Regions from separate parts of the Rothia sp. HMSC072B03 genome, predicted to be linked through region 3. Evidence: riboswitches for the same ligand, from Rfam matches in the RefSeq annotation. Region 3 holds a riboswitch; each other region holds the start of a gene.
What was found. Region 3 has a riboswitch for S-adenosylmethionine ahead of HMPREF2630_RS01350 (bifunctional o-acetylhomoserine/o-acetylserine sulfhydrylase). Riboswitches for the same ligand answer to the same signal wherever they lie in the genome.
Positions count from the first base shown of each region.

Region 1 (7,672 bases), on a different contig from region 3:
GAGGGGAGATTCAATACGTTCCATGCTTTTAACTCTACGTTGTGCGGGTATGCTAGGAGGTTATTTCTCCTCCAGTTGGGAGGCAAAGAGCTTTCTGAAGCGTGATGTGGGGTCGGTCGTTAGGTCTTGGTAGGTTCCTTGTTCCACCACACACCCACCATCCAACACCACCACAGAATCAACACCACGCAACGTCCACGCACGATGAGACACCAACACCACCAAACGCCCAACAGCAGCCACCTTCAACCGAGCAAAAATCTCCTCCTCAGTCTCAGCATCCACAGCACTGGTCGGCTCATCCAACACCCACACCGGCGCATCCCGAAGAACCACACGCGCCAACGCCAAACGCTGCCACTGACCACCCGAAAGACCAACACCACCAAACGACTCACCCAACTGAGCATCCAAACCACCCTCAAGACCACGCACAAAATCATCAGCACAAGCCACCGACAAAGCCGACCACAAATCAGCATCACCAAGACGCTCAACAGCCTCCTGCGGCAAACCCAGAAGAAGATTTTCACGCACAGTCAGTTCATAACGGCCGTAGTCTTGACTCACCAAACCAACATTTGCCAACATGTTGTATTTACTCTCAGAAGAAGCACCCTTATACGTTATGCTCCCCTGGGCAATTGGTGTAATTCCAAGAATTGCATTTATTAGCGTTGTTTTTCCCGCGCCCGAGGCACCAACTACTGCAATCATTTGATTATTCATCAGCTCAAGATTAATATCTTTAAGCGCAAAAGACGACGCGCCCTCATACTGAACGGATACATCTTTGCATATAATTTTTGAAATATTTTCATGGTTAGGGTTAGAAGTTTTTATCTCGGAAGCATGGTCGTAAGTATCAGAGTCGCATACCCTTCGGAATTGCTGAACAGATAATGCTCCATTAATAATCTGGCCGAATGAATATCCCACCTCTTGGGTCGCGTTAACACAGGCGATGATTCCAATCAGCGATCCGGCCACATACGATATATCGGCTCCTGAATCCACAAGGAAGTACAGGGACGCAAAAAGTAAGACAGAGCAGAGTAGCCCTGCAACTATGGAGATGATTCCTCTAACACTTTCAAGGCTCAATTCCCTACCGGCCGCCCGGCGTCGCCAGGACGCTACGCGTTGCGAGAAAAATCGGGAGGCTCTCATGAGGTGAAGTTCTTGGGCGCGACTTTGAGCCATCAGATTGTCTAGATAGTAGTTCTCTACCCGATAGTCCTCGTACATTAGGGTGTATATAGCGTAATCACGTTTAGCGAGAATCACCATTGCAATAGATAGGGGTAGTGAACACAGTGCCGCAAAAATTGCTGCCACAATGCTGACGTTCGCGATATTAAGACAGAGAAGTAACACCATTGCGAAGGCACTCACCAGTGTCATAACTGACATGGTGTGAACCTGCAATTCCTGTTTCGATATTGCCTCTCTAGCAGCACGTATATCTTCCTGTGATTTTGTGCTACCTATATCAGATAACGGAAATGTAGATAACCTGTTATTTAACATGCAGTGAACCCGATAGTTCACCTTTGATTTGAGGATGAGCATGTTACTTATGACCCAGCGTTTAGCAATGATATTAATTCCGACAACAAGGGCAAGAGCAACGATATAAATCCAGGCCGCACCACCATTTGAACCACTCAAGGCTGATACTGTATTACCAATCAGCAGGGACTGACTCAAGGGAATGCAGGCAATGACGGCTAGCGATAGGGCGACGCTCACCAGGGTTGTGGGACAGGTTTTCCCTGCTAGGCGGAAGGACCAGAGTATAGAAGAAAATAGCTTTTTCATTCTCACCACGCTCACAAAGTCATATTGAACTCATCTTTGAGCCCTGAAACTCCTCGATGAGCGGACATTGAAACACTACCCGTGCCTCACTAACCAACTCTACTCTTCAATGAAATATAAAACACACATATTCGTGCGTGTCCAAGAATATTAAGCAGATATATCTGTGATATTTTCAGGCATTCAGGGGTCAGCCGACAGCCCTACCCGCAACGCCCCCAGCCACCCTTCGTCATAGTCGGTCATATTAAGTTCATATTTCGGTGACTCGTCATCTCTCGACATATTGGGCCATCATTCCCCGAAATTCTTGCGCACCCTCCAAAACGCCCGGTACAGTGAAGGCGTTATCTATCAAGAGCGACCGAGAGATCTGGCTCGTCGACGTCGCAGCAACCTCGCCAGTATCCCCCACCGTCACGGTGCAGGGTGCGGACAAGGTGCTCCCGCCAGAACCGATAGAGAAGAATACCCTTCGGCACCCCTTGATGATGCGCACCCGCAAACCGGTGGCGCGCATCCTGCAGAAGAATTCGCGCACCCTTACGGTGCGTATCTATCGGGTGAACACGAAGGATGGTTATGACGACAGTTCACCCGGCTCTTTCTTTTGAGCTGTTCCCTCCGCGCTCACACGCAAGCTGTGAGTCGCTGATTCGCACCATTGCGGAGCTTGAGGGTACCAACCCCGACTACGTTTCGGTCACCTATTCCGGTGACGCGAAGCGCCGTCAGAAGACGCTGGCGCTGCTCGACTACCTGGTGCACGAAACCTCCCTCACCCCCCTGGCACACCTGATTTGTGCGGGCCACTCGGTGCACGAGCTGGAGCGTGCGGTCCGCCTGATTCTGGGTCTGGGCGTGCGCGGTTTCCTGGCGCTGCGCGGTGACGTGCAGGAAGGTCAGGTTTCGGAGCTTCCCTTCGCCCGCTACCTGGTCGAGCTGATTCGCCGCGTGGAACGTGAAGATTTCGCCCACCTGGCGGCGGGTAAGGTGTCCATCGGTGTGGCGGCGTACCCGCAGAAGCACCCCGAGTCCGCATCCCTGCTGCAGGATATTGAGATTCTGCTGTCGAAGCAGCGTGCCGGCGCGGATTTCGCTATCACCCAGGTGTTCTTCGAGGATGAGCGCTACAGTGCCCTGGTCGATTCGGCTCGCCTGGCGGGTGTGGACATCCCGATTATTCCGGGCATCATGCCGGTGACCTCCCTGAAGCGCCTGCAGAACCTCTGCCAGATGGCGGGCATGTCGGTTCCGGCGGATCTTGCGTACGCCCTGGAGACGGCAACCAGCAGCGCAGAGCTGCACCGCATCGGCGTGGACTACGCACTGAACCAGTGCCGCGCCGTGATGGATGCGGGCGCACCGGGCCTGCACTTCTTCACCTTCAACGAGCATGCCGCGGTGCTGGACGTTCTGGACCAGCTGGACCTGCCCCGATACAGCAACCGTTTCTCCCAGCCCCTGAGCGAGCTGGAATTCGCCTAAACGCGACCCGCTCCGCCCGGCGCGGATGCGCCACCCAAGTTTCCCCCAAAGTACCCCGGGAGCGTCCCGCGGATCTCGGCCCCATCGACGGGGCTGGCAGGGCCCGCTGATTCTCCCATTTCTATCCCCAGTAAAGGAATATGCACTATGTCTAACGTTGCTTTCCCCGCCGCAACTATTGTTGGTTACCCCCGCGTGGGCCGCTTCCGCGAGCTGAAGAAGGCTCAGGAGGCTTTCTGGAAGGGCAAGGCCACCCTGCAGGAGCTGCAGGATACCGCCGCTGACGTGCAGCGCACCTACTTTGAGCGCGTGACCGCCGCGGGCCTGAAGGCTGACGACTACTCGATTCCGGCGACCTTCTCCTACTACGACCAGGTGCTCGACGTTGTTCGCCTGTTCACCCTGGTTCCCGAGCGTCTGGCCGAGGCTAAGGATGCACGCGGCCTGCTGGATCTGCCCGGCTACTTCGCCCTGGCGCGCGGTACCGAGACCCTGCCTCCGCTGGAGATGACCAAGTGGTTCGACACCAACTACCACTACCTGGTGCCCGAAATTGGTGCCGGCACCGAGATTAAGCTGAACCTTGAGGCTATTGACGAGCAGCTCGAGGTCGCAAAGCAGGCTGGCGTGAAGGTTCGTCCGCAGATTGTTGGCCCGCTGACCCTGCTGCTGGGCGCTAAGGCCGAGCAGGGTTCCGCCGAGGACTTCGCACCCATCGACCGCCTGGACGAGTTCGTTGCAGCGTACGCTCAGGTGCTGGAGCAGCTGGCTGAGCGCGGTGTTGAGTGGGTTCAGTTGGACGAGCCGGGCCTGACCGTGGACCGTGCCGACAACGCGAAGGTTGCCGAGCTTGCTGAGCGCACCTACCGTGCCCTGGCTGCAGGCGAGAAGCGCCCGCAGATTCTGGTGACTAGCCCCTACGGTTCCCTGCGTGAGAACCTGCCGGCGCTGCTGGGTACCGGTATTGAGGCGCTGCACCTTGACCTGGTGCACGGCGTGTACTCGAAGGCTGAGCTTGAGTCTGTTTCTGCCGCCGGCGTGCACCTGGTTGCCGGTGTTGTGAACGGCCGCAACGTGTGGCGTGCCGACGTTCGCGCCGCCCTGAAGACCCTGGAGGCGCTGCCCGGCGCATCCGAGGGTGCCGTGTCGGTGGCTTCTTCGACCTCCCTGCAGCACGTGCCGCACGACCTGGCTCTGGAAGACCCCGCCGAGGTTCCCGTGGACGGCCTGGCCTTCGCCGACCAGAAGGTCGCCGAGATTGCACTGCTGGCTCGTGGCCTGGCCGAGGGTGAGGCCGCTGTTGAGCCCGAGCTGAAGGCTGCTGACGAGGCGCTGGCTCGCTTCGCCGCCGACCCGCGCAAGCACAACGACGAGATTCGTGCCCGCGCCGCAGCTGTGACCGCCGAGGACTTCGACCGTCCGACCATTGACGTTCGCCATGCGGCTCAGGCTGACCTGAACCTGCCGAAGCTGCCGACCACCACCATCGGTTCCTTCCCCCAGACCGCTGAGATTCGCCGCCGCCGTGCGGAGGCTCGTGCGGGCAAGATTTCCGCCGAGGAGCTGAACGGCTTCTTGCGTGACGAGATTGCCTCGGTCATCAAGCTGCAGGAGGAGCTGGGCCTGGACGTGCTGGTTCACGGTGAAGCCGAGCGTAACGACATGGTTCAGTACTTCGCCGAGAACTTCGACGGCTTCGCAACCACCCGCCACGGCTGGGTTCAGTCCTACGGTTCGCGTTGCACCCGCCCCTCGATCCTGTTCGGTGACGTGAAGCGTCACGGCGAGGGCCTGCGCGGTGAGGCGTTCACCGTGCCGTGGAGCTCCCACGCACAGTCGCTGAGCGAGAAGCCGGTCAAGGGTATGCTCACCGGCCCCGTGACGATTCTGGCGTGGTCCTTCGTGCGTGACGACCAGCCGCGCCGCGAGACCGCTAACCAGGTGGCTCTGGCACTGGCCGACGAGATTGCCGACCTGGAAGAGGCAGGCATCCGCATCATTCAGGTGGATGAGCCGGCTCTGCGCGAGCTGCTGCCCCTGCGCCGCGACGAGCAGCCGCAGTACCTGGACTGGTCGGTGAACTCCTTCCGCCTGGCAACCAGCGGCGTGAAGGACTCCACCCAGATTCACACCCACCTGTGCTACTCGGAGTTCAACGAGATTATCGACTCGATTAACGCTCTGAACGCTGACGTGACCAGCATCGAGGCCGCCCGCTCGCACATGGAGCTGCTGGCTGACATTCCGGAGACCTTCGTTTCCGGTCTGGGCCCGGGCGTGTGGGACATCCACTCCCCGCGTGTTCCCTCGCAGGAGGAGATTGAGTCCCTGCTGAAGGCTGCGATTGGCTACGGCACCATTGCCGACCTGTGGGTGAACCCGGACTGCGGTCTGAAGACTCGTGATTACGAGGAGACCAAGCAGTCTCTGCGTCACCTGGTGGACGCCACCAAGGCGATTCGCGCTTCTCTCTAGGTTTCCCACCCGGAGAGCTTTAGGTTCCGCTACCTGCTGCGGGTTGACCGGATGATGGTTTGCTCGCGGTGATTCGCGGTAGGTGGCGGCTGTTCGGCTTCCCGCCGGTATGCGTACCGACTGCACGCCGAACTTTTGGGGATAGATAACGGGTCCGCCCGCACGGTTTCTTCTGCACCGTGCGGGCGGACTTTTGTGTGCTCGGGGGGTGCCCGTTGCAGGTTCGTTTCGGATTTGTCCCGGGTTCGTGCCGGGTTTGTTTCGCGGCGTTCACGTGGTTTTCGCGGCGGATTTAGGGTATAAATTACCCTAAATTTATGTGTGGTCTGACCATAACATTTTCTTGCCGTTTATTAAAAGCATTTATATTCATCGCGCGCCGCGTGGCCCCGTCTCCCGATAGGTAGATGCGCATCACAAGTATTTTCAGATTCACCGGAATTTCAAGGTAGAAACGGTTTTTAAAGAACGTGCATTCTGAATATCTGTTCACCGTTGCAAGAATACTATGCACATATGCCCATCAAATTAGCATTTTTATAAGAATCCGTTTTTAGAATTCCAGCATGACTACTACCGCTTCATCAAAGAAGAAGAAGGGTTCTGCACCCCGCTGGCTCGCTATTCCGGCACCCAAGCCCCAGCTCAGCGAAGCAGAAGTTAATGCGAAGTACCCACGCATGCGCCTGCAGGTCTTCATGGGTATCTTCATCGGTTACGCGACCTTCTACCTGATTCGTAACAACGTCCCGCTGGTCACCCCGATTCTGACCAAGGAACTTGGCTTCAGCAACGCAGCAATTGGTGCACTGTCCACGGCACTGCTGCTCGCTTACGGCTTCAGCAAGTTCTTCACCGCGATGATTTCCGACCGCTCGAATGCTCGTCTGTTCCTGCCCATCGGCCTGGTGCTCTCGGGTATTGCAAACATTCTGCTGGCGCTGACCGGCTACATGGGTGAAGGCGCGGGCGCGGCCGGCTACGGTGCCGCTATCGCCTCCATCATGGCGACCATTATGGTCTTCAACGGCATCTTCCAGGGCATGGGTTGGCCCCCCTCGGGCCGCGTGCTCGTGAACTGGTTCTCCACCAGCGAGCGCGGCGCGAAGGTTTCATGGTGGAACACCGCCCACAACGTCGGTGGTGCGCTGTCCGGCCTGCTGGTGGCCTGGGGCTTCTCCCTGTTCGGTAAGACCTGGGAGGTTGCATTCTGGTTCCCGGCCGTCATCAGCTTCGTTCTGGCGTTCGTGGCGTGGCTGCTGATTCGTGATAACCCCGAGGCTGAGGGTCTGCCCACCGTTGACGTGTACCGCAACGACCCGCACAAGGTTGAGTCCACCGCTGAGGATCGTGCGGAGTCCACTTGGACCACCATCCGTAAGCACGTGCTGACCAACTCGACCATGGTGTACCTGGCTCTGGCAAACGTGTTCGTGTACACCCTGCGTTACGGCGTGCTGGTGTGGGCGCCGAAGTACCTGCACGATGTGCGCCACACCTCCCTTGAGGGCGGTATTGCGGGCTTCTCGATTCTGGAGCTTGCCGGCATTGGTGGCACCGTCCTGTGCGGTTACGTTTCTGACCGCATGTTCAAGGGTCGCCGCTCCCCCGCGGGTATCCTGTTCCTGATTGCGACCGTCGGCGCGATTCTGCTGTACTGGCTGCCTTCTTCGGATGCGCCGCTGTGGATTGCGTACGTTGCGTTGGCTCTGATTGGTGGCCTGATTTACGGCCCGGTCATGCTGATTGGTCTGCAGGCTATTGACCTGTCTCCCTCGCACGTTGCGGGTACCGCTGCGGGCTTCACCGGCCTGTTCGGTTACGCGCTGGGTGCAACCCTGGCGTCTGCCGGTATCGGCATTATTGTTGACCACTGGGGTTGGAGCAC
Region 1 is NZ_KV797968.1:60,527-68,198, reverse strand. Features, by position in the region: gene HMPREF2630_RS02600 (aldo/keto reductase) at 1-24, opposite strand, end outside; gene HMPREF2630_RS02595 (ABC transporter ATP-binding protein) at 61-1,821, opposite strand; SAM riboswitch class I at 2,170-2,286, shown strand; gene HMPREF2630_RS02585 (methylenetetrahydrofolate reductase) at 2,404-3,309, shown strand; gene metE (5-methyltetrahydropteroyltriglutamate--homocysteine S-methyltransferase) at 3,457-5,784, shown strand; gene HMPREF2630_RS02575 (MFS transporter) at 6,351-7,672, shown strand, end outside.
Region 1: linked by a shared signal. The riboswitch ahead of HMPREF2630_RS02585 (methylenetetrahydrofolate reductase) and the one ahead of HMPREF2630_RS01350 (bifunctional o-acetylhomoserine/o-acetylserine sulfhydrylase) in region 3 are both predicted to bind S-adenosylmethionine.

Region 2 (7,672 bases), on a different contig from region 3:
GTAGAGGCTGATGACCTTGATGGGGGAGCCGTTCGCGCGGGCCAGCAGCGCCGCCGAGCCCGCGGTGGAGCCGACGTCGATGTTGCCGCTGCGCAGCGCCTCGTTGGCCTTGTTCGAGCCGGCGGACTTGACCCACTCAACCTTCTTGCCCTCGGCGGACAGGGCGGTCTCGAGCCAGCCCTTCTTGCGGATAATCAGCGAGAGCGGGTTGTAGGTGGCGTAGTCAATGGTCACGGTGTCCTTGCCGCCGCCGGCCGCACCGGAGGCGTTGGAGGAGCCGGAACCCTCACCGGCGCAACCGCTGAGCAGGGTTGCGAAGGCGGCGGCTGCGGCCAGGGACTTGAGGGCGGTACGGCGAGACGGGGAGAAAGTCATGATGGTTCTTTTCGCTTCTGAAGATGATGATGTGATGAGATGGGGAGCGCGGCCCGCAGAATATAGCCAACCGGATATATGCCCTGGACAGCGCTAATACCGAGAGGGGTGGGGCGGCTTAGGCCGCGGCTTCCTCCACGCCGAGCTCGGCGAGCAGTTCGCTACGCAACGCGGTGATTTCTGCATCCGCGCGGTCGCGGGGGTGGGCACGGTCAACGGTCACGATGCGCTGAATGGTCGCGGGGCTCTCCGGGGTGTCCTTGCCGAGCACGATGACCCGGTCGGAGAGGTAGAGCGCCTCCTCCACATCGTGGGTGACCAGCAGGATCGTGGTCGGATCCTGACGGTGCACGTCCAGCAGCAGGTCCTGCATGTTGATGCGGGTCAGCGCGTCGAGGGCTCCGAAGGGCTCGTCGAGCAGCAGCACGCCGGGGGTGCGGGCGAGCGCTCGGGCCAGGGAGACGCGCTGCGCCATGCCGCCCGAAATTTCCTTTGGGCGGTGGTCGGCGTACTCGCTCAGGCCGACCAGGCTCAGCAGGCGGGTCACGGTCGCCTCGCCCTCGGCCTTCTTGGTGCCCTGCGGCAGGCCGAGCGCCACGTTGTCGGCGACGGTGCGCCAGGGGAGCAGGCGCGGCTCCTGAAAACCAATGGCCACGCGGGGGTCGAGCCCGGTCACAGCCTTCTCGCCGATGCGCACGGTGCCTGCGGTGATGCGGTTCAGGCCGGCCGCGGCGCGCAGGAGAGTGGACTTGCCGCATCCCGAGGAGCCAATCACCGAGATAATTTCGCCGGGTTCGGCGGTGAAGGTGACCTCGCGCAGAACCTCGTGGGTTCCGCCGGGTACAGCAAAGGACTGGCCAACGGCATCGAAGACGAGGGGCACTGCGGCACTGGATACGGCGTGCCGGTTCGCTGAGGATTCGGATGCGCCGGGAGTTACTGCACTGTTGAGTGTCATAGTCACTTCCATCGTTCCTGGCGTTAGCACCGGCGGTGGGGAAACCGCTATCGGTTGCTGCGACGTCGTGGAGCCAGGTCTCTCGGTCGCTCTGGATGGTTTGCTCTACTCACCCTATGGGCTGTGCCACGCCTCAATCAACCCGACGGGCGCGTATGAATTTCTATGACCGTATATTTCGCATTTATCACGAAATATTTCGGTCCCGCGTCACAAAAAGATTTTTTCGTCACAAACGTGCTCTCCATCCCGCGCGCCCCGTACACTCAAACCACGAGATCATGAGTCCCGGCGCTAAGCTCTGGCTGGCCGGGCGGCAACCCTCTCCCGTAGCGGGGTGCCCCAGATGATGATCTGGCCTCAACGAAAAGAGGCAAGTACGGCGCGAACGCGCCACCTGCACGAAGGCCACCACCGAACGCAGAAGGCAAGAAGGAGGCGGCGCGCGGGGTGCAGGGCACTAACCCGATCGTCCCCCCCGATCATTCGCGAAAGGAAAATCGATGGCTGAGCAGAAGAAGCGCATCGTAGTTAACGCATTCGAGATGACCTGCATCGGTCACCAGAGCTTCGACCTCTGGCGTCACCCGCGCTCCCGCGCAACCGAGTACAACACCATCAAGTACTGGACTGACCTGGCTAAGACCCTTGAGCGCGGCCTGTTTGACGCCGTGTTCATCGCTGACGTGGTCGGCATCTACGACGTGTACAAGAACTCTGCCGCTCCCGCCATTGAGGGTGCCGCTCAGGTTCCCGTGAATGACCCCGCAACCCAGATTTCTGCAATGGCTGCCGTGACCGAGCACCTCGGCTTCGGCGTGACCGCTGCCGCTACTTTTGAGCAGCCCTACACCCTGGCTCGTCGCTACGCCTCCCTCGACCACCTCACTGAGGGCCGCGTCGGCTTCAACGTGGTGACTTCTTACCTGCCGTCGGCTGCTGAGAACCAGGGCCTGCCCACCCAGATTCCGCACGACGAGCGCTACGATATCGCTGACGAGTTCCTGGACGTCTGCTACAAGCTGTGGGAAGGCTCCTGGGAAGACGGCGCAGTCGTCAAGGACCGCGAGCGCGGCATCTACGCTGACCCCTCCAAGGTTCACCCGATTGGCCACAAGGGCAAGTACTTCTCCGTGCCCGGCATCTCCCTGACCGAGCCGAGCCCGCAGCGCACCCCCGTGATCTTCCAGGCTGGCGCATCCAGCCGCGGCCAGAAGTTCTCCGGTAAGCACGCTGAGGCTGTGTTCATCAGCGCCCTGCGCCCGGACCTGACCCGCGTTGTGACCGACCGTATTCGCGCCGCTGCCGAGGAGCAGGGCCGTAGCCGCGACGACGTGAAGATCCTGGCAATGCTCTCGGTCATCGTGGATGAGACCGAAGAGAAGGCAAAGGCAAAGTACGAGGAGTACAAGAAGTACGTGAACCTCGACTCTGCACAGGCTATTGTCGGCGGCTGGTCCGGTGTTGACCTGTCCCAGTTCGACGAGGACGAGGTCCTGAACTATGTGCAGACCGAGTCGATTCAGTCCTTCCTGACCCCCTTCACCCTGCAGGCGAAGGACAAGAAGTGGACCCGCAAGGACATCGCTGAGCACACCACCCTCGGCGGCATGGGCGAGGTCATTGTTGGTGACCCGGTTCAGGTTGCTGACGAGCTGGAGCGCTGGATCGACGAGGGCGGCCTGGACGGCATCAACCTGGCGTACCACGTCTCCCCAGGTTCCTTCGAGGACTTCATCGAGTACGTTGTTCCCGAGCTGCAGAAGCGCGGCCGCTACCGCACCGAGTACGAGGGCAACACCCTGCGCGAGAACATCTTCGGCAAGGGCCACACCAAGGTTGCTGACTCCCACCCGGCTGCTAAGTACCGCGGCGCATACGTGGGTAAGCCTTCGGCTGCTGACACCCCGGCTCGCGCAATCGCTGAATAAGCGTTGTCGCTGAAGCGTACCGTGTAGGTTCGCTCAAACTTAACGATTGAAAACAAGAACGCCCGTTCTGCTGGAGGATTTGCATCCCCGGCAAGGCGGGCGTTTCTTTATACTGGTTGGCATGACTGAACTGAATCATGACGACCGCTGCCCCTGCTCGAGCGGCGAGGTGTACGGCGCCTGCTGCGGCAGGTTCCTGGGCGAGTTTGCCGCCTCCGGAACACTGACCGCCCCCGCGCCGGAGCAACTGATGCGCTCGCGTTTTACCGCGTTTGCGACTGGCGATGCGGCGTATCTGCTGGCGAGCTGGCATCCGAGTACCCGCCCGGGCACCCTGGGGCTGGAGGACGGTATCCGCTGGTACCGCCTGGATATTCTGGGCTCTTCGGGCGGCCCCTTTGACGCCTCCGGCACGGTGGAGTTCGTTGCGTATTACCGTTCGGTGCCGGGCACCCCTGTGGAGGAGCGGGTGAAGGGCAGCATGCACGAGCTGTCGCGCTTTGAGAAGGTGGGCGGCGCCTGGTTCTACGTGGATGGAGACGTCCACTAAATCTCGTAACTTTCCCTGCCCCTGTCTCGTGCAGAGTGCGGGCATAGAAGAAATGGCAGAATCATTCCGAAAACGGAACGATTCTGCCATTCTTCGTATATGCCCCTCAAAGAGGCGATTATCGGGAGTTAGCGGACTTAGTGGGTCCAGCCGTTAATGATGCCCATGCCGAAGTAGATCACGAACACTGCGGAGACCAGGTACATCAGCCAGTGCACGTCCTTGCCGCGGCCCTGCACCAGGCGAATGAAAGTGTACGCCACGAAGCCGGCACCAATACCGTTCGCAATCGAGTACGACAGCGGCATGAAAATAATGGTCAGGAACGCCGGGATGCCCAGACCCCAGTCAGTCCAGTCAATATTCACGGCCTGGCGGATCATCAGGAAGCCGACCACGACCAGCGCCGGAGCAACCGCCTCGAAAGGAACGATGGTGACCAGCGGCGAAATGAAAATCGCCAGCAGGAACAGCACACCGGTCACAATGTTCGCAAAGCCGGTGCGTGCACCCGCACCAATACCGGTAGCGGACTCCACGAAAATCTGGTTCGCCGAACCGGACGCGCCACCACCGACAACGGAACCGAAAGCGTCCACGAGCAGGACCTTGTCGATGTCCTCAACCTTGCCGTCCTTCATGGTGCCAGCCTCTGCGGCAAGACCCACCGAAACGCCCATCGCGTCGAAGAACACGGAGAGCAGAATGGTGAACACCAGCAGCGAAGCAGCCAGCGGACCGATATGGGTGAACGCGCCGAACAGGTCAGCGGAACCGATGAGGGAGAAGTTCGGGGTGGTGAACTTCAGGTCAGCCAGGGAGGGCACGTTCAGGGACCAACCGGTGGGGGCATCCTTCACCCTGCCGGAGGGGATAGTGGCCTCCAAGATGATGGAGAGTGCGGTGGAGGCGAGCACACCCCACAGGATTGCGCCCTTCACGTTACGGATGAACAGGGCGATGGTGAAGAACAGGCCGAAGAGGAAGACGAGGGTGGGCCAGCCGAGCAGGTGACCGCCCGCGCCGAGGCTCACCGGAACGGTGGTGCCAGCTGCGTCAGGCATGCGGCGGATAATACCGGAGTCGACCAGACCGATAAAGGAAATGAAGAAACCGATACCGACCACAATCGCGGTCTTGAGCGATTCGGGGACCGCCTCAAACACCGCGGTACGGAAGCCGGTGAGCACCAGAACGGTCATAATCAGACCGGCGAGAACGACCAGGCCCATGATGTCTGCCCAGGTCAGGTTCGGGGTGGTGGCAATGGTGGAGGCGAGCAGTGCATTCACGCCCAGGCCAGCCGCCATGGCGAAAGGCTGCTTGGCGATAACACCCATGAGGATGGTCATGACGCCGGCAACGAGGGCGGTGACGGCGGCGACGGGGGCGATGCCGAGGGTGCGTTCGGAGGCGTCGGCACCGGTACCGATGACGAGGGGGTTCAGCACCACGATGTAGCTCATGGCGAAGAATGCGGCGAGGCCGCCGCGGAATTCTGCGGCGATGGAGGAGCCTCGCTCGGAAATCTTGAAGTAGCGGTCGAGCGCACCGGTGGGTGCGGCCGCCTTCTGAGGTTCAGACATGTAAGGATCCGTTGATGTTGTTCGGTGTGTACTGTTGCGCCGCCGGTTTCGCGGGCGAAGCTCGCGGGCTAGGCTCATAACCGGGCGTCACAATGGTTCAACCATTGTAGGCGCCGCCGAGCGGCTCGTGCCGTTGAAACGCGTTGTGCGCGGCGGTTCAGTCGGTGATGCGGTGTTTCCCGGCCCCAGCTAAATAGCCAGAATCGGCAACCGGGGCAGAGGGGAGAATAGCCCAGGGCGGGGCGCCGACACTCGAAGGTGCCGGTACCCCGCCCTGCCGGTGCCCGCCTCCATGTGCGGAGGCGGGCATCCGATGTGTTTAGTGCATCCAGCCGGTAATCAGGCCGTTAGCGAAGAAGATGAGGAACACTGCGGAAACCACGTACATGAGCCAGTGAACTTCCTTGCCGCGGCCCTGCACCAGGCGGATGAAGACGTAGGACAGGAAGCCTGCGCCGATACCGTCCGCGATGGAGTAGGACAGAGGCATGAAGATGATGGTCATGAACGCGGGGATACCCAGGCCCCAGTCGGTCCACTCGATGTTCACTGCCTGGCGAATCATCAGGAAGCCGACGAACACCATTGCGGGTGCAACAGCTTCGAAGGGCACGATGGTGACCAGGGGGGTCAGGAAGATCGCGACGAGGAACAGCACGCCGGTGACGATATTTGCGAAGCCGGTGCGTGCGCCCGCGCCGATACCGGTTGCGGACTCCACGAAAATCTGGCTCGAGGAAGAGGAGGTGCCACCGCCGGCTACGGAGCCGAGGGCGTCCACGAGCAGGACCTTGTCGACGTTCTCGATCTGGCCGTCCTTGATGGTGCCTGCCTCGGTTGCGAGACCGACGGAGGTGCCCATTGCGTCGAAGAAGGCGGAAATCAGGATGGTGAAGATCAGCAGAACGGCTGCCATGCCGCCGAGGGTGCCGAAGGCGCTGAACAGGTCAGCGGAACCGAACAGCGAGAAGTCGGGCAGCTTGCTGGTGCTGGAATCCCAAACGGGGACGTTCAGGGACCAACCGGTGGGGGAGGTCTGAACGCTGCCGGAGGGCACGACCTGCTCCAGGATGATGGAGAGGGCGGTGGAGGCAACCACGCCGTAGAGGATTGCACCCTTCACGTTGCGAATGAACAGCGCAATGGTGAGGAACAGGCCGAAGAGGAAGACCAGGGTGGGCCAGCCGAGCAGGTGGCCGCTCACTCCGAAGGAGACGGGCACGGTGGTGCCGGCGGCATCGGGCATGCGGCGGATGATACCCGCGTTAACGAGGCCGATGAAGGCGATGAAGAAACCGATACCGACGACGATTGCGACCTTGAGCGATTCGGGGACCGCGTTGAACACCGCGGTGCGGAAGCCGGTCAGCACGAGGATGGTCATCAGCACACCCGCCCAGACGACCAGACCCATGATGGCGGGCCAGGTCAGTCCGGGGGTGGAGGCGATGGTGGTTGCCAGCAGCGCGTTCACGCCGAGGCCTGCGGCCATGGCGAAGGGCTGCTTGGCGACGACGCCCATGAGGATGGTCATGACACCTGCGACCAGTGCGGTCATTGCGGCGACCTGCGGCACGCCGAGCGTGTTGCCGGATGCGTCCTTGCCGAGGCCGATGATGAGGGGGTTCAGCACGACGATGTAGCTCATCGCGAAGAAGGTGGCGAGGCCGCCTCGGAATTCTGCGCCGAGGGTGGAGCCACGTTCGCTGATCTTGAAGTAACGGTCCAGTGCGCCCTTGGCTTCTGCCTTGGGGTTCTGGGGAGCCGCGGTGTTCTCAGAAGACATTCGTGAAAATCCGTAGATACTCTTAGTAGGGGCGGGCGCCGGGGTTCCGAGCCCGCATAAGAAAAGCGTCACGTCCCGCAAAGTGGGGATGTGACGCTGTTGTTACCACGATATTTTACGGTTAAAGGTATTTTCTTCGCTAGTTCAGCAAACTTTCAGGTAGTTTTCAGCCGTTGGAACCGCCCTTGGAGCCCTTCTCACGGCGCCTGCGAGGTTGTCGAGGGAGGATGCGTCATAGAGGTAGTTATCTCTCGCCCCTGCGCGAACATCGACGAATTATTAGGTTAGTGAACCCTAACTCCCTGTTATATTCGAAGTGAAATAACGTGTCGCCGGATGCAGGGTTCCGTGTGGTGAGCCTTTTCTGGCATAGATGAGAAGGAGTCCACCGTGACTGAAACCCCGCAGGAAAACACTGCAGTCCCCGCTGAAAACCAGCCTGCCGAGAACTACCCCGCCGCAGAATCCCTGCCGGTACGCCAGCGC
Region 2 is NZ_KV797968.1:146,810-154,481, forward strand. Features, by position in the region: gene HMPREF2630_RS02890 (aliphatic sulfonate ABC transporter substrate-binding protein) at 1-375, opposite strand, end outside; gene HMPREF2630_RS02895 (ABC transporter ATP-binding protein) at 494-1,333, opposite strand; SAM riboswitch class I at 1,339-1,435, opposite strand; SAM riboswitch class IV at 1,611-1,719, shown strand; gene HMPREF2630_RS02900 (LLM class flavin-dependent oxidoreductase) at 1,837-3,264, shown strand; gene HMPREF2630_RS02905 (YchJ family protein) at 3,386-3,814, shown strand; gene HMPREF2630_RS02910 (NCS2 family permease) at 3,952-5,400, opposite strand; gene HMPREF2630_RS02915 (NCS2 family permease) at 5,720-7,186, opposite strand; gene HMPREF2630_RS02920 (DUF2218 domain-containing protein) at 7,577-7,672, shown strand, end outside.
Region 2: linked by a shared signal. The riboswitch ahead of HMPREF2630_RS02895 (ABC transporter ATP-binding protein) and the one ahead of HMPREF2630_RS01350 (bifunctional o-acetylhomoserine/o-acetylserine sulfhydrylase) in region 3 are both predicted to bind S-adenosylmethionine.

Region 3 (7,672 bases):
AGAGCCTGCACCAGCCGGGAGCCGGGAACCCAGGAACACAGCCACGCAAGCCATGCGGGGTAGGTGCTCACCGGAACGATCACGCCCGCGCTGACCGGCAGAATAATCGACAGAAAATTGGACCCCGTGTACGGATCCGACAGGTACAGGCCCAGCCCGGCGGCAAAAATGCCCAGGCAGACCCCGCCCAGAACCGCAACCGGCATCAGCGCGATGGCTCCAAGCAGAAGCCCGGAACCCGCCCCGGTAGAGGGTGCCGTGAGGGAGAGCAACCACACGATACCCACGTTGCTCAGGCCCGTCACGGATGCCAGCAACGCGGGCACCGCCGCCGCACCCAGCCAGTAGCCTGCATCCACCGCTCGTGCCGTGCACACGTACTCGAAGACGCCGATCCACCGGTCGGTGGCGACGCGCGCGACGATGCCGGCGGCCACCGAGCTGAGGGTGGCAATCAGGGCGGTCGCGCAGCCGATGCGCACCGTATCGTTCGCGGCGAGGTCGGCGCCCAAAAGCACCGTAAAAAGCACGTTGAGGCCCGGCACGAGCACCAGGGTAGTGATGGCCGTTCCGAGGGTTGCGAAGGTAATCGATGACGACCAGCCGATAGAGGCGGTAGACAGAGCCCGACGCACCACCCCGGGCAGGGAATCAGTAGAGAGAACACGCACGCTACATCGCCCCCAGGGTGCCGCGACGACGGGCGGAGGCGAGAGCCTTCCGGGCAAAGAGGAAGGCGCACAACGCCCAAGCGAGGCTCACGGCGAGCGTCTGCGCAACGGGCAGGAGCGCATCCGCCGGGGTGTTCATGGGGGTGCGCCCAAGTAGCAGGTGCACCGGCGCCTGCAGGGGAATGAGCGTGCCTACAGCATCCAGCCAGGCGGGCGCCTCAACCATCGTGAATAGAACCCCGGAGAGAATAAATACCGGCACGAGGAGCAGCTCCTCGTAGGCGATAGCGTTTGGCGTCGCCACGAAAAACACCGCAATCATGAACGTAACCGACAGGCAGGCAAGCCACAACAGGGGAACGCCCAGAACATAGCGCGGCCAGAGCGCAGAAAAGTCCGTGACCTGCGGGTTAAGCGTCACAAGAGCCCAAACCGCCCACGATAGGGGTAGGGCCGCCAGACCCACGATGGAGGCGCTCGAAACGATAGCCGCCAGCACCCGCACCGGAGAAATGGACCCGGAACACAGGTACACGAGGGTCCCGCGGAAGCGCTCAAAATTGATGATGCCCGCAGACACGATGCAGACCGACCACATACCCACGATGCCCGCGCGGGTCCACGCGAGGGTCGGGTCAACGGAGTGACCCTCGGAGCTCTGCGCCGCCGCGCGCACGGCGAGTGCCTGGAGGATGACCGACCCGAGCACCGTGCTGATAAGCAGCTGAATAAAGTACGGGACCGTCAGGAACTGGCGCAGGCTAAATCCCATGAGCCGCAGCTGGCGGGCGCACTCCTGCCACAGGTCGTACTGCCGGTCCTGCTGTTGGGACTCTTCCGAGCGTCGCGTCTTCACGTTCATCGCTTGAGCCCCTCCGCCATCGCCAGGTATGCCTCCTCCAGGGTTGCCGGGCGCGTGTACGGCTCGGTCCTCGCTCCAATGTTCGAGGCGGCGAGCCCCTCCGCCAGGATGCGGTGAGCCTCTCCCGCCTCGAACGTGGCGCGCTCGCCGTGCCAGTAGAGGGTCAGCTCCCAGCCGGAACCGCGCGGGGCGAAGAGCACCGCAGCCTTATCGCCGAGGAGCCCGCGGAGCGTATCAAGCCCCTCGGTGGCGGTGGCCTCGACCTGTACCACGGTCGTGGCGGCAATGCCGGCGTGCGCGGCGATGTCTTCGAGGCTGCCGCTCACGGCGACGGAACCGGCGCCTAACACGGTGATGGTGTGCGCCAGGTCCTCGATTTCGCCGAGCAGGTGGCTCGTCAGCAGAACGGCGGCGCCGTCTTCCGCGAGGGAGCGGATGAGGGTTCGCACGGTCAGGGCGATATCGGGGTCGAGCCCGTTGGTCGGCTCGTCCAGCAGGAGCAGGGCGGGGGAGCCGAGCAGCGCGCGAGCGATGTGCAGGCGCTGCTTCATGCCGCGGGAAAACTCTTGAAAGGGTCGCGCCGCCGCATCGGTGAGTTCCACGCGGGCTAGGGCGTGGTCCACCTCGCGCCGCCGGCTCCGCCCGGAAACCCCCGCAACATCGGCGAAGAAGAGCAGGTTGTCGCGGGCGCTGGCGCGCGGGTAGAAGCCGCTATCCCCGCCGAGTGCGAGACCCACGTGACGGCGTGCCCGCTGCGGGTGGGCGATGGCGTTGATGCCGTTCACGGTGAGGGTGCCGCTGGTGGGGGTGAGCAGGGTTGAGCACATCTGCACGGTGGTTGTTTTGCCCGCGCCGTTGGGGCCGAGGAGGGCGTGGATCTCGCCGGAGCTGATGCGAAGGGACACGCGGTCGACGGCGGTGAAGGCGCGTTCGCCTGTGCCAAAGATGCGGCTAAGCTGTGCCGCATCGAGAACGAGAGACATGGTAGGTAACCTTCGGGTATGGCCCTCTGGCCCCTGTACCGGAGGGATGCTGGGCAGGATAAACGGCGTAGTGAGCCGCGCCCTGCGTGAGTGTATGTGTAGTCCCAGTGTACCGAAAACCCCAGGTAAAAGTGATGGGAGTTACTATGTGGGGGCGCCTCCGCATCTCGATTGCCTAGCCCTCGGATTGCCCCGGCATCGTCACCAACGTTTTGTTGCAGGCAGGTTTTTGTTACAGACGTTAAAAAACGTCATGTTTGCAATGAAGCGTCTTAAAGTGCCGCGCACCCCTAAAACTCTTGACCCCGCGCAACCGATTATGACACCCTAATGACAGGTCAAGAGCGCCAGCGACAAGCCCCAGCTAGCTGGCCGGCAACCCTCCTCCGCGGTGGGGTGCCCTGGGTGAAGACCGGGCGGCACGCACAAGCGTGACGCAAGCGCGGGACCGATGTGACCGAATTCGGTACATCAATCGTGACAGGACAACTCAACGACGATTCCTGTACCAATCGGCATGCGGCCCCCTAACTATCCCCTTAGGAGAGCCACGCATGAGCAACAACACTACCGTCCCGACTCCCGCCAACCCCGCCGGTTGGAAGTTCGAAACCCGCCAGATTCACGCGGGACAGGCACCGGATGCCGCAACGGGAGCTCGGGCACTACCCATCTACCAGACCACTTCCTTCGTCTTTGACAGTGCAGAGCAGGCCGCAAACCGCTTCGCTCTCGCCGAGCTGGGACCCATTTACACCCGCATGAACAACCCCACCCAGGAAGCTATCGAAAACCGCATCGCTTCCCTGGAAGGTGGCGTTGGCGCGCTGCTGCTGGCCTCCGGTCAGGCAGCTATCACCTACGCAATCCTGAACATTGCCGGCGCCGGTGACCACGTGGTCGCCTCGCCCTCCATATACGGCGGCACCTACAACCTGCTCAAGTACACCCTCGCCGACCTCGGCATCGAAACCACCTTCGTTGAGGACCCGGACGACCTGGACGCATGGCGCGCCGCGGTTCGCCCCAACACCAAGCTGTTCTACGGCGAGTCCGTGCCTAACCCCCGCAACGACGTGCTCGACATTGAGCCCATCGCCAAGATTGCGCACGAAAACGGCGTGCCCCTGATCCTGGACAACACCGTACCCACCCCCTACCTGCTGCGCCCCATCGAGCACGGCGCAGACGTAGTCGTCCACTCCGCCACCAAGTACCTGGGCGGCCACGGCACCTCCATCGGTGGCGTAATCGTTGACTCCGGTAACTTCGACTACGGTGCAGACCCCGAGAAGTTCCCCAAGTTCAACCAGCCCGCCCCCGGCTACCACGGCCTAGTCTACGCACGCGATCTGGGTAAGGACTCCGCCTTCGGTGCGAACCTCTCCTACATTCTGAAGGCCCGCGTCTCCCTGCTGCGCGACACCGGCGCCGCAATCTCCCCGACCAACGCCTTCAACATCGGCATCGGCCTGGAGACCCTCTCCCTGCGCATCGAGCGCCACATCGAGAACGCCACCAAGGTCGCCCGTTGGCTCGAAGCCAACCCGCTGGTTGACCGCGTCATCTGGGCCGGCCTGGAATCCTCCCCCTGGTACGAGCGTGCCCAGAAGTACCTACCCAAGGGCCCCGGTGCGGTCGTCGGTTTCACCCTCAAGGACGCAACCCTGGAACAGACCCGCGACTTCGTGGACGCCCTGAAGCTGCACTCCAACGTGGCGAACATCGGTGACGTGCGCTCGCTCGTGATTCACCCGGCCTCCACCACCCACTCCCAGCTGTCCGCCGAGGAGCTGGAGAAGATTGGCGTGTACCCGAACTTCGTCCGCCTGGCAGTTGGTATTGAGAACATCGACGATATTCTCGCCGACCTGCAGCTGGGCTTCGACACCCTCTCCTAAACGCGGCGGCCCGCCCTCGTGGACGAGCCGAGGAGGCGCCGCCCGGCACCCCTCAGCCCGTCCGCGGGGGAGTACCCCGCATCCGTTATCTTTGCCGTTTCTGACCCGCCGCCCCTAACTGGCCGACGCGTTCTTACCGCCGCGACGCGGACAGCTCTGCACAACCCACCGGAGGGACCCATGACCGCTCAGACCACCCCCGAAACCTGTACTACCCAGCCCGTGACCGCCCCCATTCCCGTGGCCGGCACCCGCACCGAGCATCCCGAGGCGCAGGGCTACCTGCGTCAGCTGGCCATCGGTGACTTTGAACTTGAATCCGGCATCACCCTGCCGCAGGTGACCATCGGTTACGAAACCTGGGGTACCCTCAACGAGACCGGCGATAACGCCATCCTCATCCTGCACGCACTCACCGGCGACACGCATGTCTCCCGCGGCGTGCCCACCCCGGACATGCCCGCGCCCCTCATCCGCGCTATCGAATCCGACGGCTGGTGGGAGGGCATCGTGGGCCCCGGCGCGGTCATCGACACCAACCGATACTTCGTCGTTGCCCCCAATATTCTGGGCGGCTGCTACGGTTCGACCGGTCCGGCCAGCATCATTCCCGAAGGCTACCCGGGCGCCGGCGAGCACTGGGGATCCCGATTCCCGCTCGTCACCATCCGCGACTCGGTGCGCGCCGAGGCGCGTCTGGCCCGGGCCCTGGGCATCACGAGCTTCCGCTACGTCATCGGCGGTTCCCTCGGGGGCGCACGCGCCGTAGAATGGGCCGCAACCAACCCCGAGCTGGTGCGCGGATGCGCGGTCATCGCCTCCGGTCCTTCGGCCACCGCCGAGCAGATTTCCTGGGCGCACACGCAGAACCTGGCGATTCGCTCCGACGCGAACTTTGCCGGCGGCGACTACTACAACGGCCCCGCGCCGGCCGCGGGCCTCGCCCTGGCCCGCCGCATCGCCCACACCACCTACCGCAGCCCCGCCGAGCTGGAGCACCGCTTCGGCCGCGAGGAGAACCGCGGAGAAAGCGTTGAGGGTGGCTTGCTGGGTCAGCATCGCGGACGCTACGCCATCGAGAGCTACCTGGATCACCACGGCAACAAGCTGGTGGAACGCTTCGACGCGAACAGCTACCTGGCCGTCAACGAGGCCCTCATCTCGCACGATGTGGCGCGCGGTCGCGGCTCGCTCTCGCAGGCGCTGGCCCGCACCGATTGCGAGTGGACGATTGCCGCGGTGAACACCGATCGCCTGTTCTTCCCGCACGAGTCGCATCGCCTGGCGGAGGCGTTGCCCAACCCGGTCGAGGTGAACATCATCGAGTCGAACCACGGCCACGATGGCTTCCTCATCGAGGCAAAGCAGGTGGAACGCATCCTGGCTTGCGCCCTGGGCACGGCCGAGGATGAGCCTCTGGACGAGAAGACTCGCGAGCGCGAGGCTCTCGAATCCATTACGAGCCTGTACCGCACTGTGGCATAGAACCCGCAGGGACGCCTCGGCGGGGGAGGATTTTCCGGAATTTCCGCGGTTGGTGGGGAACTCCGGGGGTACTCATAGTGTCGTCATAGGCTCTTCCACCAGGTGAGAACATCGGTAAAACACCGTTCATGACGGAGCGCGTGCCGCCGGTCCTTCTACGTGAGGGATCGGCGGCACGCGGTCGTTCCACCAAAAATAGTATTTGCACTAGTCAGGTAAATATATTCCGCTGGAAGGGGCGCGGTGCCCCGCCTCAAGATCCTCGGGAACATGCTTTTTGGGGCCCGAAAAGAGAAGACGGCTCAGTTTGCTTTAGACCCGCTCTAACCTCCTAGCATGTAATCCGTGGCAAGTATTCAAGAGGTAGCAGAGCAGTTGGGGGTGAGCACCCACGCACTGCGTTATTACGAAAAAGAGGGGTTAATCGCGGTGCCCCGAGACGCTCACGGAAATCGCGTATTTGACGAAGAGTCCATTTCTTCGGCTCGGTTTATTGCCACTTGCCGACAGGCTGGAATGAGTCTTGCTGACATTCGCACTATTCTGAGCAACCCGCACGACCACGCCCTCTCCATCGAGGTCATGGAACGTGCCCGAGTGAAGATTGAAAACGAAATTCTCGGATTGCAGCTGAATCTTGAGCACCTAGACCGCCGTATTCAGGAGCATCGCCGTCAACTGGGCGATGCGGCCTAGTACGAATACCGCTAGTAGCGACGGCCAACGCAGCGTGGAACGCCCGGTATTCCCCGAATGGGGGGATCCGGGCGTATTTTTATGCCCGGCTGCCTGCGCCTAGCTACCGGGCATCTTTTTCCCGAAGGCTTAACCCCAGGCTGCGTTCTCGGGGTCCACGCCGTGTGCTCGAGCGTTCTCGTAGATGACCTCTCGCAGCCACTCGGCCAGCCCGGTCGCAAGCTTCTCGTAGTGGGCCTTGAAACGTGGATCGGCAACGTAGCCGCGGGCCAGAATAGCGTGCTTGGCGGGGGTGACCTCAAAGAAGAACAGGGAGGCGCGGTGCCGCTCGGCGAGCGCGTTCGCCTCCTCACTGCCCGGCTTCACGCCGCGGGTGAACGCCTCGACGAGGGCTTGTTCCACCTCTTCGGCCTGCTGTTTGCCGTTCTGCCAGTCGGCACTGTTCATCGTCGCGGTACGGCGCTGATATTCGGCCCAGTCGGCTGTGTTTCCGTAACGCTCCTGCGCTTCCTGCTGGTGGGTGAGGCTGAACCCCTCGCCCATGATTTCTGCTTTCTCAGCAGCGCTGAGCTGCTTATTCTTAGGTGCCATGGCATCCTCCAAAGGTTTGGTTCTTCTATCACTGTAGAGCCACACATGAGGTGAGGGTCAAGCTAGCGGCGGAACCCGCGGTACAGGTTTGTGGGGGAGTCCTCGCTAAGATGGGTGCATGAGCGAAAACAAATACGTCGTCGAATACACCCGCCCCGAGAACGAACGCGCGGGCACCCACCTGGTGCTCATGCTACACGGCTACGGCTCCCAGGAGCACGACCTGCTGTCCCTGGCGGCGCACCTTCCGCAGGAGGACTTCACCTACGCCTCCATGCGTGCACCGCAGCCGGTCGGCACCCAGTTCTCCGCGGACTCGACCGGCGCCTACATTGCTGCGGACGCTATCGGCTACCAGTGGTACCCGCTGAACCAGCAGCTCGAATCCGACCAGCGCGCCATCGAGCAGGCGAGCGACTACGTGCTGGAGTGGGTGCGCGCGAACCGCGAGCCCTACGCCTCGGTGACCCTGCTGGGCTTCTC
Region 3 is NZ_KV797964.1:193,743-201,414, forward strand. Features, by position in the region: gene HMPREF2630_RS01335 (ABC transporter) at 1-671, opposite strand, end outside; gene HMPREF2630_RS01340 (ABC transporter permease) at 673-1,533, opposite strand; gene HMPREF2630_RS01345 (ABC transporter ATP-binding protein) at 1,530-2,516, opposite strand; SAM riboswitch class IV at 2,853-2,965, shown strand; gene HMPREF2630_RS01350 (bifunctional o-acetylhomoserine/o-acetylserine sulfhydrylase) at 3,071-4,417, shown strand; gene HMPREF2630_RS01355 (homoserine O-acetyltransferase MetX) at 4,598-5,902, shown strand; gene HMPREF2630_RS09375 (MerR family transcriptional regulator) at 6,248-6,598, shown strand; gene HMPREF2630_RS01365 (TipAS antibiotic-recognition domain-containing protein) at 6,728-7,189, opposite strand; gene HMPREF2630_RS01370 (alpha/beta hydrolase) at 7,308-7,672, shown strand, end outside.

Region 4 (7,672 bases), on a different contig from region 3:
CAACACCTACGGCTTCCTGAACGCCACCGAGAAGTTCATTCAGTCCAACCCGACCGCCGCGCAGGTCATCGTGGACGTGTACGAGTACGCTCGCGCCTGGGCCAAGAAGAACCCCGAAGAGGCCGTGAAGATCGTGGAGGAAGAGTCCGGCATTAAGCACGAGACCGCCCAGGTCGTCATGGACCGCACCCACCTGGACATCGACCCGGTTCCGGGCGCCAAGCAGGTTGAGGTACTCAAGGGCGTTGGCCCGATTCTGGTCGAGTCCGGCGACGTCCCCTCCCAGTCCGACGTGGACAAGGCCCTGAACAGCATCGTGGACGACCAGTTCGCGAAGAAGGCTGATAGCGCCGCAGTCGAGAAGATTGCCAAGGCGGTGGAGAAGTAATGACCGCCGCAACCATTGCCCCCGCGCAGGAGAGCGCGGCCAAGCTCCCGACGCCGAAGCTTCCCTCGAACCCCTTCGCCGGCAAGCAGTACCTGGGCCTGATCCTGCCCCTGGCGCTCATTGCGCTCTGGTATATTCTGAGCACCAACGGCGTGTTCACGCAGGTCCAGCTGCCCTCCCCCGACCGTGTGGTGGGCGCCGGTATCGAGCTGGCGCAGCGCGGTGAGCTGGCCAAGCACGTCGCGATTTCGACCCAGCGCGTGCTGATTGGCTTCGGCATCGGCGCGGTACTCGGCCTGGTGCTGGGATCGCTGATTGGCTTGTCGGCCCCGGTGCGCGTGTTCGTCGCCCCGACCATCGGCGCTCTGCGCGCGGTCCCCTCACTCGCGTGGGTCCCGCTGCTTTTGCTGTGGATTGGCATCGGCGAGAACTCGAAGGTGACCCTCGTGGCCATCGGCGCGTTCTTCCCCGTGTACACCACGGTTTCCGCTGCCCTCGCCCACGTGGACCCCAAGCTCGTGGAGATGGCCCGCGCCTTCGGCCTGAAGGGCCTGCGCCTGTTCACCACGGTTCAGCTTCCCGCGGTTCTGCCCGCCGTCATCTCGGGTCTGCGCCTCGCGCTCGCTCAGGCGTGGCTGTTCCTGGTCGCCGCCGAGCTGCTGGGCGCCTCCATGGGCCTGGGTTACCTGCTGACCGACTCGCAGAACAACGGCCGCACCGACCGCCTGCTACTCGCCATCGTGGCGCTGGCCATCCTGGGCAAGATTACGGACGCCCTCGTCGGCCTGTTTGAGCGCTGGGTCAAGGCAAAGTACCCCAGCAACTAGCGCCACCGGTAGCTAAACACAACGCTCAGCACGCGCTGAGTTTTCAGGAGAGATGTCCGCGCGTCAGTCATCGTGACGCGCCGGAAAAAGAAGTCGGCGGGGAAACCTGTCGCCTACTGAATGATGATGATGTGCCCCGCCCCGCGCCCCACAGTAGTGAGCGCGGGGCGGGGTTCTTAATGTGTCGTTATATTACGAAGCGCTACACAGTGTGCCTTTTATGACGGGAACCTTTGCATCGGGACCCGCGGCGCGCTTTACTAAGAAGGCAAACCATCCAGAGCGACCGAGAGACCTGGCTCCATGACGTCGCAGCAACCCCCTCGCGCATCTGCACACACGAGTAGGCAGCGCGAGCAAGGGTGCTAATGCCAGCTACCGATGGGAGAGATATGGGACTGCCCACCCCCTTTTCGTTCACCGACCCGCTGAACCCCACCCCGAACCCCGCGCTCGAATCTGACGAGGCACGCGTCGCGTTCTGGGAGAAGCAGGCGCAGCGACTCACCTGGGCTGAGCCCTGGCACACCGCGCACCGCTTCGAGAAGCCGAAGTCCCTCGGCTTCGACGAGGAGGGCATCGAGCAGTTCACTGTTCCCGAGATTAAGTGGTTCGAGGGCGGCAAGCTCAACGTCGCCTACAACTGCGTGGACCGCCACGTGGAGGCGGGCCGCGGCGACAAGGTCGCCCTCTACTTCGAGGGTGAGCCCGGCGACCGCGAGGCCATCACCTACGCCGAGCTGCAGCGCCGCATCGCGAAGGCCGCCAACGGTCTGCTGTCCCTGGGCGTGCGCAAGGGTGACCGCGTGGTCATCTACCTGCCCGTCATTCCCGAAACCATTATTTTTACCCTGGCCTGCGCGCGTATTGGCGCGATCCACTCCCTCGTGTTCGGCGGTTTCTCCGCCGAGGCACTGAAATTCCGTGTTGAGGACACCGGTGCGAAGGTGCTCGTCACCACCGACGGCCAGAACCGCCGCGGCAAGGTTGTTCCCGTGAAGGTCAACGCCGACGAGGCCTGCTCGGGCGAGAACAACATCGAGCACGTCATCGTGGTGGACCGCACCAGCGCCTCCGACCCCGTAGCGCACGCTGAGGTTCCCTGGACCGAGGGCCGCGACGTCTGGTACCACGACCTGGTGGACGACCAGCCCGACACCCACGCCTACGAGCTGCACGACGCCGAGGATCCGCTGTTCATCATCTACACCTCCGGCACGACCGGCAAGCCCAAGGGCCTGGTGCACACGATGGGCGGCTACCTGGTGCAGACCGCGTACACCCACGCTTTGCTCTACGATCTGCTGCCGGATTACGTGGATGAGAACGGCGTGCTGCGCCCCGACGAGCTGTCGGCCGTCAACGACCCCGAGAAGGTGGAGTCCACCGTTCACTGGTGCACCGCCGACCTCGCTTGGGTGACCGCGCACACCTACGAAATCTACGGCCCGCTGGTTAACGGCGTATCCGAGGTGATTTACGAGGGTACCCCGAACACCCCGCACTACGGTCGCCACTTCGAGGTCATCGAACGCTACGGCGTGACCAACTACTACACCGCCCCCACCCTGATTCGTTCCCTCATGGGCGCGTTCCCCGACGGCCCCGAGCCCGGCAAGTACGACTTCTCGACCGTGCGCCTGCTCGGTTCGGTGGGTGAGTCCATCAACCCGGAGGCGTGGCGCTGGCTGCGCAAGCACGTGGGCGGCGGCACCGCATCCTTCATCGACACCTGGTGGCAGTCCGAGACCGGTTCGACCGTGTGCTCCCCGCGCCCGCACGACCCGGCTTTCGCCTCCGCCGGCACCTACCCGGTGGGCACCCCGCACTGCACCCCCCTGCCCGGTTGCGCTACCCGCGCCGTTCCGGGCGTGTCCACCCGCGTGGTGGATGAGCACGGCAACCCGGTGGAGCCGGGTAGGCAGGGCTTCATCGTGGTCGATAAGATTGGCCCCTCCATGGCCCGCACCGTGTGGAAGAACCCGCAGCGATTCCTGGACTCCTACTGGCGCCACTACGGCGAGCGCGGCTGGTTCCTGGCAGGCGACGGCGCGAAGGAAGACGAGGAAGGCAACGTGTACATCCTCGGCCGTATCGACGACGTGATCAACATTTCGGGTCACCGCCTGTCCACGATTGAGATTGAGTCGGCCCTGGTCACCCACCCGGCTGTGGTGGAGGCCGGCGTCTGCCCTGTGGAGGACGACCTGACCGGCCACCAGGCGGTCGCTTACGTGACGCTCACCGACGAGGGCAAGGCCCTGACCGAGGACGAGCTGAAGGCGGCTCTGACGGCTCACGTGCGTGAGCACATCGGCCCGATTGCCAAGCCCAAGGACGTTGTGGCAGTTGCCGATATCCCGAAGACCCGTTCGGGTAAGATTACCCGCCGCCTGCTCGGTGAGCTGTACCAGGGCCGCCCCCTGGGTGACGTTTCCTCGCTGCAGAACGAGGAGGCGCTGGGCCACATCGCGCAGGTGCTGGTGGAGACCGGCCGCGTGCAGCGAGAAGAGGAGCGCGAGGCGGCCTAGACCCCCTTCCCCTGCCGGCGCGGCCCCGGCGCTTGTGTAGGAGTCGCGATACATAACAAGGGTGCGGATACCGAACGATGATTCGGTATCCGCACCCTGTTGTTTAACGGTACTGACGAGGCCTTTCGCCCCGGTGACCGCCTAGTTAATCAGGCCCAGGGAACGAGCGTACTCGGCGGTAATACCGCTCGGCTCAATCTGCTTGGGGCCCTTCTCGAGCTCGGGGTGCTCGGTCGCCTGGAAGCGGATCATCTTCAGGTCGTTCGCCGCGCCCAGGTTCGAGATCATGCCGTCACCGTTCAGGTCCACCGAGACCGGCTCGGCATCAATCTTTCCGTTACCGTTGAAGTCGATGGGACCGTCAGCGGGCTTGCCCTTGTACAGGAAGCCGGCCGCGCGGGGACCGAAGCCGCGCGCCTCGTAGAGCTTCGCCTCGTTCAGCATGCGGTACTCGGCGGTGGAGTAGCCAAAGTAGCGGCTACCGTCAGCCATGGGCACGCCGGTGAGGGTGTACTGGTAGTTCATGACGCTCAGGTAGTTGGGCTTGTAGTTGATTTCGTCCCAGCCGCCGTGGCTCAGCGCCAGGTTGTGGCCGAGCTCGTGCACGAACACCGCCACGCGGATATCGCTGGTTGCCTTACCCCAGAAGTGCGGGCCCACGGTGACCATGAGGTTACGGCCACCGAAGTTAGCGATGCCGGAGGAGGTGCTGTTGTCATAGTAGTCGCCCCAGATGACGTAGTGGAAGGTGCCTTCACGGGCGGGGTTGAACTTACCTTCGGAGGCCTTAATCCTGTTGAGTGCGTTGAACTCGCTGTCGAGCTCCTGGTGGGTGATTTCGTTGCCGCCGCCGAGGTTGTACTTGGCGCTGCGGGCGCTACCGGCGTCCAGGTGAATGTTCACGCCGGTGGTGCCGTCGGGGTTGCGCATGGGCAGGTCGGCGTAAATCTTGGTGATGCGGTCCAGCTCCTCTTCGCTGGGGAGCAGGCCGGGCATGTAGTCCATCTCGACGAAGATGTCCTTGTGGTTGGGGTCGGCGCCCAGTGCGGGGAAGTCGACGTCGACCTTGCCGTCGCCATCGGCGTCGTAGCCCTTCATCTCCCAGGTGTTGGGGATGCCGTCACCGTCGATGTCGGGGTTGTAGGCGTTGGCTGCCGGGGCGGCGACCGCGCCCAGGCAGAGGACCGCCAGGGAGGCAAACGCGATACGTGCGCGCTTCAGAGAGGCCATGAATCTGTCCTTTGATGTGATGGTGTGAGGATGCGATACCCGTGACGGGCACGCGGGATGGACGGCAGTGTTCGTTCTTCGGTGTTCGCACCCGTGCGGGTAGCGAGTCGTTTGCAGGCCGGCGGGGCGCCTCGTGAGCTACCGCCGCATCACTTCGTGAGCTTTAGCCGAAGATTGCAGAAAACCTGCTTTAAAGTTGAGACAATTTTGAAGTTGAGCTGAATTACACTACAGTATCAGTAATTCGTATCACGTGCATCACCGTATTCACCCGTGGAAGAAAGAATAATTACATGTCTCAACAGCAGACCAGTCACAGCACCCCCGCTTCCGGCAAGCGCGGCGTAAACCGCCGCTCCCTCGTCAAGGGTGCTCTCTGGAGCGCGCCGGTCGTCGCAACCGCCGCAACCGTACCCGCCTACGCGGCCTCCACCGACGTGCCGGAGACCCCGACCCTGCAGTTCGGTGTCTTCACCCAGGCCTTCAACTCCAACCCCTCCAACGATTTCGACACCCGCTACGGTCTGGACTCCTACACCGTGCAGGTGCCCAACGTGACCGCAACCTCCACGAGCCCGAAGAGCGCAGGCGGCGGCACCTTCACCCCCGGCGGTAGCGTCGGTGCGGGCCTGTACGGCGGTGCCGGCCTGTGGATTTCCGCCCCCATCAATTCCAAGGGCGAGTTCCAGGGCAGCACCTACCTGTACGGCTCGGCGCACCTGCAGGTGACCTTCGAGTTCACTTTCCCCACCGCCGAAGACGTCACCGCGCCGCTGCTGTGGGACACCGACAACGACGCCGAGGTGGCCGCGCTGGCCAAGAGCGAGGGCGGCGCCAAGACCAATAACCCGGCAGTGAGCGCCTTCAACGGCGTGGCCTACGCGGCGAAGTTCTACGAGCCGGTCATCGAGGGCAACACCTGGACCGGCGTGCTGGATATCCGCACCTCGGACTTCCTGACCGCGACCGCCAACGGCCCCGTGCGCTACGCACAGGTGCTGGCCTCGCAGGTTCCGGTGTACTTCACCGAGGTGACCTCCAGCTACACCCTGACCACGACCGTTCAGCTCACCAGCGGCACCGTTGCGATGCAGCTGACCGATGACGGCGAGTACACCTACCGGGATCTGGCGGGTGCAAGCGCCTCCGCAACCATTACCCGATAGCGCGGCCGCCACAGTAGGCAGAAAGGGGCCCGGCATCCATATTGGATGCCGGGCCCCTTTGCTTTCGGGCTCAGCCTATCGGCTGCCGCCGAGGTAAATTGTCGCAAAAAGTAGTTCCCAAAAAAGAGAACTGTATTACAATGTATATATAGTCTTTAGGAACGAGGTACCAACTATGGAAAACCTAGTAATTTCAGTCTTTAACACCGAAAGCGAAGCTTATCAGTCCTTTGCAGATTTGAAGGCTTTCCGCCAAACTCAGACGACCAAGGTTGCTCAAATCGCCCTGGTCAAAAATGAAAACGGTCATATCGTTGAAAAAGAACGCTATGATTTTGAAGATTCAACGACGGATGCAACCCTAAAAGGTGGCTTGCTCGGTGCAGTTATCGGGCTTTTGGGTGGTCCTATCGGCGTCTTGTTTGGTTATGGTATTGGTAGCCTCAATGGTTTGGTTGCTGGTGCTACCGTTGATACGGCAGAAGCTGGCCTGATTGACGTTGTTTCTCAAAAATTGACTAACGGTGAAACAGCCGTTGTTGCCTTGGTGCAAGAAGACAACGAAGCAGTCATCGATGCTTACTTCACCAAGTACGACACCCAAATCGTGCGTTGGGATGTAGCAACCGTCGTAGCCGAAATCGAAGCAGCTCTGCAAGTCCAAGAAGACCTCTACAACCAGGCGCGTGCACAGATGAAGGCTGAACGTAAAGCCGAACGCAAGGCTAAGCTTGAAGAATTCAAGGCGAATGTCAAAGCAAAGTTTGACAAATTGAAAGCGTAAGCACCCAAGCATCTCATAAAAAATAGGCTATCTACTTCTGGTAGATAGCCTATTTTTTCAGCGGGTTGGCGCCCATGCCGGGGTAGTCCACGTCGATTTTGCCGTCGCCGTCGGCGTCGTAGCCCTTCATCTCCCAGGTGTTGGGGATGCCGTCGCCGTCGATGTCGGGGTTGTAGGCGTTAGCCGCGGGCGCCGCGACCGTGCCGAGTACCAGCAGGGCCGCCGAAGCGAGCGCGGTACGCACCAGGCGGGGGGACAGGGAGAAAGCCATAAAGTATCTCTCTTCGTATCTTGACCACGCGGGAGGTTGCATCATCTGGCATTGCGCACGGTATGGGTTGTACGGGTCCGGTTCTATGATGAGTAGAAGTGTCAGGCGGCTACCGCGTGGTTTAGTGGTCATATGTGTGTCGCTGCCGCCGATATGCAGTCGGCGTGCCGCGAGTGAGCGCGGCATTTAAAAGACAGCGGGTCACTGCCGAACCCTCCGATGGAGGAAAAGGAGCCGTTCTTGGTTCTCTTCTGTTCGACGGTGACCCGCCTCATCATACACAGAGTGCATCTAGTTTGTCCCGGTATTCGCACCGTATCTCAGGTTATGCACCGTTTATGACGTAAAACGTTTTGATAAGCCTTCTATTTAGTGTTTTCTGACTCAGGCTCTGCCTCAGTGTTCCGTGCAGCGTTCTGTGCGGTGCCCCTCGCCTCGGAGGTCTTCATGGAGGCGTAGAACAGACACACGACCG
Region 4 is NZ_KV797968.1:138,839-146,510, reverse strand. Features, by position in the region: gene HMPREF2630_RS02890 (aliphatic sulfonate ABC transporter substrate-binding protein) at 1-388, shown strand, start outside; gene HMPREF2630_RS02885 (ABC transporter permease) at 388-1,215, shown strand; SAM riboswitch class I at 1,486-1,603, shown strand; gene HMPREF2630_RS02880 (AMP-binding protein) at 1,608-3,746, shown strand; gene HMPREF2630_RS02875 (zinc metalloprotease) at 3,888-4,976, opposite strand; gene HMPREF2630_RS02870 (hypothetical protein) at 5,270-6,142, shown strand; gene HMPREF2630_RS02865 (DUF1269 domain-containing protein) at 6,318-6,926, shown strand; gene HMPREF2630_RS02860 (hypothetical protein) at 6,976-7,197, opposite strand; gene HMPREF2630_RS02855 (DHA2 family efflux MFS transporter permease subunit) at 7,563-7,672, opposite strand, start outside.
Region 4: linked by a shared signal. The riboswitch ahead of HMPREF2630_RS02880 (AMP-binding protein) and the one ahead of HMPREF2630_RS01350 (bifunctional o-acetylhomoserine/o-acetylserine sulfhydrylase) in region 3 are both predicted to bind S-adenosylmethionine.